Regions from separate parts of the Mycobacterium sp. E2327 genome, predicted to be linked through region 3. Evidence: predicted binding sites of a transcription regulator. Region 3 holds the regulator's gene; each other region holds the start of a gene.
What was found. Region 3 encodes LexA, which represses DNA repair genes until DNA is damaged. Its sites were predicted from a motif close to CGAACANNTGTTCG; they were not measured.

Region 1 (3,272 bases), on a different contig from region 3:
TGCCGGGCACGCCCAGGCGCTGCGTCACGTCGGCGAGGTCGCGTCCGGACAGCACCGCCACCGGGCACTGCGCGGCCAGCTTCCCCAGCGCCTCGACGGCGCCGGCGACCGGCCTCGCGGCGTCCGGGTCGTTGACGATCTCGGACAGCGTGCCGTCGAAGTCGTAGAACACGGCCGGCCCGCGGGCGGCCAGGGCGTCGAGCGCCTCCAGCGCGTCCGGCAGCTCCGACATCCGGCGGTCCCCGGTGCGCACAGCGATCTGGTCGAGGTCGTCGACGACCGCGTCGGCGTCAACCGCCGGGCGGACACCGATGACCAACGCGAACCCGTGCTCGCGCGCCGCCCGGACGACGGCCGCGTCGCCCGCGATGACGACGCTCCGGCCCGGCCGCACGCCCGCACGCCCGAGCTCGTCGCTCGACGAAAAGCCGCCGGTATCGACGCCCACGTCGTGCAGCCGACCCACCAGTACGTCGGTCGACCCCAACGCGGCGTCGAACAGCACCGCGTCGTGACGGCGAGGGTCGATGGTGACCGGCTCCAAGGTGGGCACCGATCCACCCTCTCACGGTGACCACGGCCACCGGGTCCGGGTCAGCGCAGCGACGACGGGTGCGCCCGCAGCGACCGGTTCGGAAACGCGCGGGCCTTGCTCCTGCGCCGGCGGTCCTTGCTGAACAGCAACACCGAGTCCTGGCTCAGCGCGACCAGCCGCGCCACACCCAGTTCGATGCCGGCGGCCAGCCGCTTGACGTCGGCCGCGGCGTCGTATTCGCCGGTGATGCCGAACACCACCTCGTCGCCGTAGCTGAGCACGCCCACCCCGGTGCTCAGCCGCACGGCGGTCGGGGGAATCGGCAGGAAGCGCTCCAACGTCCGGCCCATCAGCCGCAGCTGGTGGCGGGGACCCGGCGCGTTGGTCGCCAGCGTCACGGTCGCGCGTTGCGGCAGCCGCGCCAGCAGTTGTATCACGTTGCTGCGCAACATCGTCGGCAACATGTTGAGCGCCGACTCGACGAGGCCGGGCTCGTCGGTGTGCTCGGCCTTCTGGGCTTTCCAAAGGTCGTGCACCGCCCGCAACAGCTGCACGGGGTCCTCGTGCTCGACGGGCAGATACGGCAGCATGGCCGATCGCATCGGCATCGGCACCAGCGTGCGCAGCGAATCGGCCCGCGGTTGTTCGCCGCGGCCCAGCAGCATCGTGCGGAAGCCCTCAGTGATGGCCGCGAGGGCAACGTCGTTGACGGTCACCCCGAATTTGCGGCACACGCGGTCGACGTCGGCGCGCGGCACCCGCACGGTGCCGTACTTACGCATGGTGGTGACCGCGCCGACCGCGGGCCGCGCCGCCGGCCATATCGCCCCGACGAGGGAGTCCGCCAGCCCCGCAGCCCGCCCGAGCGCGTCGACCCAGCCGCGCTTGTCGTCCTGCGTCGGCGAAATCCCCTTCGGGCCCGCGTGATTGGCGAACGTGTCGCGCTCGGCGTCGTCGCAAAGCCGGGTGAGCAGGTGGGCGGCGGAGTGGCCGTCGGCCAGCCAGTGATGGACCTTCATCAGGATCGCCCACCGGTTGCCGCGCAGCCCCTCGATGACCCAGCACTCCCACAGCGGACGGTCCAGGTCGAGGGGGCGCTCCAGGGCATGGGCGATGGCCCGCGACAATTCGGCGTCATCGCCCGGTCGCCGAACCGCCACCCGGCGCACGTGATGGGCGAAATCGAGCCCCGGGCAGTCCATCCACTCGAAGTCCTGGGTTCGCAGCACCTGCGTGCACCGCGGAATCGACGGAAGTCGTTGCGCCAGCAGATCTTTCAGTAGTTCGTCATCGGGGGCCGGACCGTCCACGATGGCGACCGCCCCGATCGCCAGGCTGGCATGCTGATCGGGGAACGCCGTGTCCAGTGTCTTCACCTGCGCCATGCTCAGTCCCCGCCGTCGAATTTTGATCTTGTACCAGTATCTGCGCGGCAGGTTATGCCCGGTAGGCCCCGCAGCGTTAAGACCTTGTTTAGGAGTTGAAGATCCGTTTAACAACTGTTGTCACGAGCCAGGGTTAAATCGAACATACATTCGAGTAGACTCGGCGACGTGGGTTGGTTTAACGGGCCGCTGAGCTGGTCGGAAATGGAGCGGGTGCTCGACGGCAAGCCGCGCCACGCCGGCGCGCCGGCGGATCCTCCCGAGGACGCCCCGTTGTCGCGCAGGCGCGGGACGTATCAGCCGCCCGACGACACCCGGCCGGCCCGCTCCTCCGTCCCGTATGCCGAGCTGCACGCGCACTCGGCGTTCAGCTTCCTCGACGGCGCCAGCACCCCCGAGGAGATGGTGGAGGAGGCCGCCCGGCTGGGCCTGCGCGCCCTGGCGCTGACCGACCACGACGGGCTGTACGGGGCGGTGCGGTTCGCCGAGGCGGCCGCCGAACTCGAGCTGCCCACCGTCTTCGGCGCCGAACTCTCGCTGGGGCCGGGCGCCCGCACCGAGCAGCCCGACCCGCCCGGCCCCCACCTGCTGGTGTTGGCCCGCGGCCCGGAGGGGTACCGACGGCTGTCGCGGCAACTGGCCGCGGCGCACCTGGCCGGCGGGGAGAAGGGCAAGCCGCGCTACGACATCGACGCGCTGACCGAGGCCGCCGGCGGGCACTGGCACATCCTCACCGGCTGCCGCAAAGGCCATGTGCGCCAGGCGCTTTACCAGGGCGGGCCGGACGCGGCGGAGCGGGCGCTGGCCGACCTGGTGGACCGGTTCGGCGCGCACCGGGTCAGCGTCGAGCTGACCCGGCACGGTCACCCGCTCGACGACGAACGCAACGCCGCGCTGGCCGGGATCGCGCCGCGCTTCGGCGTCGGCGTCGTCGCCACCACCGCAGCGCATTTCGCGGATCCGTCGCGCGGGCGGCTGGCCATGGCGATGGGCGCCATCCGGGCCCGGGAGTCCCTGGATTCGGCCGCCGGGTGGCTCGCCCCGCTGGGCGGTTCACACCTGCGCTCCGGCGACGAGATGGCCCGCTTGTTCGCCTGGCGCCCCGATGCGGTGACGGCCGCCGCCGAGCTCGGCGAGCAGTGCGCGTTCGGGCTGGCGCTCATCGCGCCGCAGCTGCCGCCGTTCGACGTGCCCGCCGGGCACACCGAGGACAGCTGGCTGCGGCAGCTGACCATGGCGGGCGCGCGCGAGCGTTACGGGCTCCCGGAATCGGCGCCGCGCGCGTACGCTCAGATCGAGCACGAGCTGAAAGTCATTGCGCACCTGACGTTTCCGGGTTACTTCCTGGTGGT
Region 2 (3,272 bases), on a different contig from region 3:
GGATGCTGCACGGATTGTTGCCGTCGGGCCCGACGATCACGATGTTGTTGCTGTACCGCAGGTACTCGCTGTCGCCGTTGGACGCGCGCGCCTCGGGGGCCTGATAGTCGGCGAGCGCGTCGGCGACCTGGTCGGGGGAGCCGGTGCACTGGTAGCGCGTGCCGTTCACGTCGCGGGAGTACTCGTGGTAATGGCTCGCGATGTAGGACCCGATGTCCTTCTGCTCCAAGATGATTCCGAAGACCAGGCAGGCGATTGCGGCGACGGCCAGCGCCCCGGAGATCAGGAACAGGCGGTTGCGGCTCACGGGCGCCACCGGCTCTCGGTGTGCACCACCACGCCGCCCGACTCCAGCGGGTACAGATGCCAGGTCTGCCAGTGCCATCCGGCGCCGTCGGGCTCGGCGGCCAGGGCGGTCAGCGCGGCGTCGTCGCCGGGGAACGTGCCGCCGAGCCAGCCCGGTTGCCGCGCACAGCGTTCGCGCAGCTCGCCGGCCAGCCGGCGGAAGCTCGCCTCCTCGTGCGTCTCGGTGCGGGACCGCAGCCGGTAGCCGGGGGCGTCGGTGCGCCGCGGCAGGTCGCCGCCGATGCCGCGGGCGGTACACGAAACCTGTTCGGAGAACTGGCCTTTCGCGTGCTCGACCGCGACCACGTGCGATGCGCCCAGCACGCCGAGCAGCAGCGCGCCGCCGTCCGGATGCTCCAGCGAACAGGTGGCGAGCGGCGCCGGCGCGGGCGCGTTGAGCGCGAGCCCCAGCCGTTCCCCGGACACGTCCGCCGGAGTCACGGCGAGCTGATGGAGGGGCACCGAGGCGGTCCTATGGCGAGGAGGGTGGGGGCGCGGGGTAGACGGTCAGCTCCCCGGGCACGACGGACTTGCCCGTCGAAACCTCCCAGGGCATGTCCGGTGCCCAGCGCTCGAACGACAGCAGGGCGCTCTCGTTGGCGTTGGTGCAGTCGAGGAATTCCATCTCGCCGCCGGCGGGCAGGCCGGTGGTGCCCTCGGTGGTGTAGGACGCCCGGCCGCGCTCGGTCTCGTGGAAGGCCACGCCGTCGATGACGTACTGGTCACCGGGCTGCAGAGTGAGGTCCTTGCGGGTGACCCACATGGCCAGCTCCAGGCGCCCGTCGTCCTCTTCGACGCTCAGCCAGATCGGCTGGTCGCCGCCCTCCAGGAGGTGCTCCCACCACACGAACGGCCCCTCGCGGAACGTCACCGAGCCGCGCACCACGAGGTCGACGCCGCCGTAGCTGACGATCGCGCCGGGGCCGAGTTGGCGGGGCCCGAACTGCGGCATGGCGTTGAACGACAGCGGGTCGGAGCGCCCCCGCGGCGGGGCCGGCTTCTTGGGTCGCCGCAAAGCGATGACCAGCACCACGATCGACGCGATGAACAGCACCGCCGCCAGGACGAGCAGGACTGTTCCCACGCTGAACCTTCCGTTGCCACAGGGCTAGAGCGAACGTGGGCTATAAGTTAACAGCTTTTACCCGAGGGCAGCGTGTCCTACCGGATGCCGTCGGTGTCGCCGGTTAGGCTCTCGAACAGCTGTTCGTACGAAGGAGCCGGCAATGCGCGTGATGGGCGTCGACCCGGGGCTGACCCGATGCGGCCTGGCGGTTGTGGAGACCGGTGGGGGGCGCAAGGTCGTCGCGCTCGACGTCGACGTGGTGCGCACCGGCTCGGACGCGCCGCTGACCAAGCGGTTGCTGGCCGTCAGCGATGCCGTCGAGCACTGGCTGGACACCCACCGGCCGGACGTGGTGGCCATCGAGCGGGTGTTCTCCCAGCACAACGTGTCGACCGTGATGGGCACCGCGCAGGCCGGCGGCGTGGTCGCGCTGGCGGCGGCCAGGCGCGGCATCGACGTGCACTTCCACACCCCCACCGAGGTGAAGGCCGCGGTCACCGGCAACGGGTTCGCCGACAAGGCGCAGGTCACCACGATGGTCACCAAAATCCTTGCGCTGCAGGCCAAACCGACGCCGGCCGACGCGGCCGACGCGTTGGCGTTGGCGATCTGCCACAGCTGGCGCGCGCCGATGATCGCCCGGATGGCCGCCGCCGAGGCCCTCGCCGCGCAGCAACGGCACGCCTACCGGGCCAAGTTGGCGGCGACGCGCAAGGCGGCCGCCCGATGATCGCGTCGGTGCGCGGCGAGGTGCTCGAGGTGGCGCTCGACCACGTCGTGATCGAGGCGGCCGGCGTCGGCTACCGGGTCAACGCGACGCCGTCGACGCTGGCGACGCTGCGGCAGGGCAGCGAGGCCCGGCTGATCACCGCGATGATCGTGCGCGAGGACTCGATGACGCTGTACGGGTTCACCGACGCGCAGACCCGCGACCTGTTCCTGACGCTGCTGTCGGTGTCGGGGGTGGGGCCGCGGCTGGCGATGGCGACGCTGGCGGTGCACGACGCCGCCACGTTGCGCCAGGTCCTGCACGACGGCGACGTCGCCGCGCTGACCCGGGTGCCCGGCATCGGCAAGCGCAGCGCCGAGCGGATGGTGCTGGAGCTGCGCGACAAGGTCGGGGCCGTGGCCGCGACCAACGGGGCGCCGCTCGTCAACGGCCACGCGGTGCGCAGCCCGGTGGTGGAGGCGCTGGTCGGCCTGGGCTTCGCCGCCAAGCAGGCCGAGGAGGCCACCGACAAGGTGCTGGCCGGCGATCACGAGGCGACCACGTCCAGCGCGCTGCGGGCCGCCCTGTCCCTGCTGGGTAAGTCGCGATGACGCGCGCCGGCGACGATGCAGAGCGGAGCGATGAGGAGGAGCGGCGCAAATGACCGACGACTTCTCCGACCGCGACGTCTCGCCGGCGCTGACCGTCGGCGAGGGCGACATCGACGTCAGCCTGCGGCCCCGCTCCCTGCGGGAGTTCATCGGGCAGTCGCGGGTGCGCGAGCAGCTGCAGCTGGTCATCGAGGGGGCCAAGAACCGCGGCGGCACACCGGATCACATCCTGCTGTCCGGTCCGCCGGGGCTGGGCAAGACCTCGCTGGCGATGATCATCGCGGCGGAGCTCGGCTCGTCGTTGCGGGTGACGTCCGGTCCGGCGCTGGAACGCGCCGGCGACCTGGCCGCGATGCTGTCCAACCTGGTCGAGCACGACGTGTTATTCATCGACGAGATCCACCGCATCGCGCGGCCCGCCGAGGAGATGCTCTACCTGGCCATGGAGGACTTCCGGGTGGACGTGGTCGTGGGCAAAGGCCCCGGGGCGACGTCGATTCCGCTGGAGGTGGCGCCCTTCACGCTGGTAGGCGCCACCACC
Region 3 (3,272 bases):
ACCGGCGCGATCAGCGTCTGGCCGGCGGCCAGCGCCGGCGAGTTCAGGTCGTTGAGCTCGCGGATCCGATCGGCGACCTGGCGGGCCGGCGCTTCCGGCGCCACCCGGTGGGCGACGTCCTGCAGGGACTCGCCGGGCTCAACCCGCACGACGGCCAGCCGATCCGGCACGGCGGCGGCCGATCCCCCGGAGTCGCCGTTGACCGCCTGCCCGAAGTTGGCGACCAGCCCCAGCCACAGGGTGATGACCCCGGCGACCAGCGCCAGCCCCAGCGTCGTGGCCAGCGTGACGGGACGCCTGCGATGCGGGGCGACGGACATCGCGACGCCGGTGCCGTGGTAGCGCAGCGGCGTGCCGGCCGGCCTGGACGGGCCGGGCCGGCGCGAGCCGGTCAGCCCGTCCCGCCCTGGGTAGAGCCCCGGCACCGGCCCGTTGACCGGGCGGCGAACGCTGCTGGTACGCGGCGAGACGGTGTAGGTGATTGTCATCTTGCGTTCCTCCGGTCAGTTGTTCTCGCTCGTGTGTTCGACTATATCGCTCGTATGTTCGATGACCGAACATTTGAGCGAAGCGTGTCGAGCAAGCAAAACGCTAGACCGCACCACCGACAGATCCGGAAGCGCGACCTCTGACATGCAGCACAGGTACCCGATCCCCGCAAAAGTTACACACATGTGATTCAGCAGCTATAGGGTCTTGACGCCCCGGCCCAAGGGCCTTTGGGCCCCGGCGACACGCCAGTCGAACACATGTTTGATTCTTGGCCGCCCTCCCGCTACATTCAACCCATGAGCGACAGCAACGACACTCCCTCGATCAGCTCATCCGTCGATTCATCGCTGACCGAACGGCAGCGCACCATCCTGAACGTCATCCGCGAGTCGGTCACCACCCGCGGCTATCCCCCGAGCATCAGGGAAATCGGCGACGCCGTCGGCCTGACGTCGACGTCGTCGGTGGCCCACCAGCTACGCACGCTGGAGCGCAAGGGCTACCTGCGCCGCGACCCGAACCGGCCGCGGGCCGTGGACGTCCGCGGCAGCGAGGAAACCACCGAGGCGGCGCCCGTCACCGACGTCGCCGGCTCGGACGCGCTGCCGGAACCCAGCTACGTGCCGGTGCTCGGGCGCATCGCCGCCGGCGGACCGATCCTCGCCGAGGAGGCCGTCGAGGACGTCTTCCCGCTGCCTCGCGAGCTGGTCGGCGAGGGCACCCTGTTCCTGCTCAAGGTCGTGGGCGACTCGATGGTCGAGGCGGCGATCTGCGACGGCGACTGGGTGGTGGTGCGCCAGCAGCACGTCGCCGACAACGGCGACATCGTCGCCGCCATGATCGACGGCGAGGCCACCGTCAAAACCTTCAAGCGCGCCGGCGGTCAGGTGTGGCTGATGCCGCACAACCCGGCATTCGACCCCATACCGGGCAACGACGCGACCGTGCTCGGCAAGGTCGTCACCGTGATCCGCAAGGTGTAGCGGCCGGCTCAGTCGGCTTTGATGAAGCCGTTGGCCTGCGCGACTTCCTCACTGGCCAACCAGATTTCGGCCAGCGTGTCGTGGTAGAGCTCGCTGCCCGGGGTGTAGTACAGCCCGAAGCGGGCGCTGGCCTTGATCGGGTAGCCGTCGGGCGCCTGGTAGGGATCCTCCAGTGGCAGGTGGATCGTCGGGCGCCCACCGGCGGCCGGGGCGGCGTTGGTCGCAGCGGCCGCCGATTCCGGCACGTCTTCCTCGTCCGTGGCCGCGTGGCGCCCGGTTCGGGGCTCCGTCGCCCCTAGCGCCCCCGCGGCGGCCGCGGCGTCGGCGACGGCGTCGGTGGCGCCGTCCGGGGGTTCCGGCTCGGGATAGTCGGCGTCCGGTTCCTCGGCAACCGGCACCTCACCCACGTAGGCGGCTTCCGGCGGGGTGCGGGGAACCGCGACGTCCGGGTAGCCGGGATCGGCGTACTCGTCGTCTTCGTAGCCGGGCAGGTATTCGGTGCCCGTGTAGTCGACGTCCTCGGCGGCGACCTCGGGGTATCCGGCCTCCGCCTCGGGGACGTCGTCGTAGCCGGCCTCCGCCAGCGTCGCCCCAGAGGCGAGCGGGATGGAATCGGTGTCCACCGCGTCGGGGTCTTCGTCCGCGTCGGCGGCCCCGGCGTCGGCCCCGCGGGTCCAACTGACTCGCGGCGCCGGCCCGGCATCGTCCGGAAGCTGATGCTCCGGCTGCTCCAGGCCGAACGGGGCGTAGTCGGTGGCCGCCTCCGCGTCGTCGTGGCCCCAGTGGCCGTTGCCCGGAGCGTCGTAGCCGGCGGCGGCCAGGTCGCGCTCGGGCTCGTAGGCCCCGGTGTCGCCGGCGCCGCGCCGACGCCGGCGGCGGCGCCAGGTGAACGCCAGCAGCACCGCGAGCAGGATCAGCAGCAGAATCGGGATCGCGGCCAGCAGCCACCACCATTGCCAGGTGAACTTCTTGGCGTGCGAGGGCATCGCCGCGGTGCTCGGCTGGTTCTGCCCGGACACCTGCAGGCCCGACAGCAACGGAGCCAGGTTGGACGGGTCGGTGCTGAACGAGTTCTTCGCCCGGTTCCAGGAGATCTTGCCGCCGGTGAACTGCTGCGACACCACGTCGCCGTCCACGGCCTGGTCGCCAACCGGGGCGCCCAGCTTGCCGCTCGGACCGCGCAGCTTGTCCCACGCGGCCTTCATCGCGCCGCGCACGACGAACGCGCCGTGGTCGGAGGTCCAGAAGATGACCGGCTTGTCGGCCGCGGCGAACGTGGCGATCCGGCTGGCCGGGCCGATGCCGCCGTCGGCCTCGTTGGCGGTGGGGAAACCCAGGTCGCTGCCGGCCGGGCCGCCCAGCGACTCGTACTTGGCGAGGATGTCGGTCTCGAGGGCGTTGGCCCCGGTGGCCGGGCTGAAGAACACCTTCCCGTTGGCGAAGTTCTGCGCGACCCCGTCGCCGCCGATGGGATACGACCCGCCCTGCTTGGCGCCCAACGGGCCGCCGGCGCCGCCGGCCGCGCGCCAGGCCATGTTGATGGCCGCGTTCGGATCGATGGCTACCTGCAGGCCCTTGAGCTGGTCGGCCAGCGTCGCCGGGTTGGTGGTGAACTCCTTGGTTTTCCTGTTCCAGGAGATCTCGCCGCCGCTGAACTTCTGGGAGGTGACTTCACCGGCGTAGGTCTCGTCGCCGACCGGCGCGCCGAGCACGCCACCCGAGCTGCCGAGTTTGTCCCAGGCGGCGTTCAACGCGCCGCGCACCACGAACGCGCCGTGGTCGGACGTCCAGAAGATC

Region 1: a site for LexA is predicted at 2,060-2,073, ahead of A5712_RS28730 (error-prone DNA polymerase). Genes of this name have one in related genera too.
Region 2: a site for LexA is predicted at 1,542-1,555, ahead of ruvC (crossover junction endodeoxyribonuclease RuvC). Genes of this name have one in related genera too.

The regions. Positions count from the first base shown of each region.
Region 1 is NZ_LZKE01000251.1:24,644-27,915, reverse strand. It holds gene otsB (trehalose-phosphatase) at 1-553, opposite strand, end outside; gene A5712_RS28735 (wax ester/triacylglycerol synthase domain-containing protein) at 595-1,920, opposite strand; gene A5712_RS28730 (error-prone DNA polymerase) at 2,089-3,272, shown strand, end outside.
Region 2 is NZ_LZKE01000030.1:8,762-12,033, reverse strand. It holds gene A5712_RS03865 (DUF4247 domain-containing protein) at 1-307, opposite strand, end outside; gene A5712_RS03860 (DUF2617 family protein) at 304-807, opposite strand; gene A5712_RS03855 (DUF4178 domain-containing protein) at 818-1,429, opposite strand; gene ruvC (crossover junction endodeoxyribonuclease RuvC) at 1,572-2,141, shown strand; gene ruvA (Holliday junction branch migration protein RuvA) at 2,138-2,731, shown strand; gene ruvB (Holliday junction branch migration DNA helicase RuvB) at 2,781-3,272, shown strand, end outside.
Region 3 is NZ_LZKE01000141.1:26,722-29,993, reverse strand. It holds gene A5712_RS16760 (LysM peptidoglycan-binding domain-containing protein) at 1-488, opposite strand, end outside; gene lexA (transcriptional repressor LexA) at 789-1,475, shown strand; gene A5712_RS16750 (LGFP repeat-containing protein) at 1,484-3,272, opposite strand, start outside.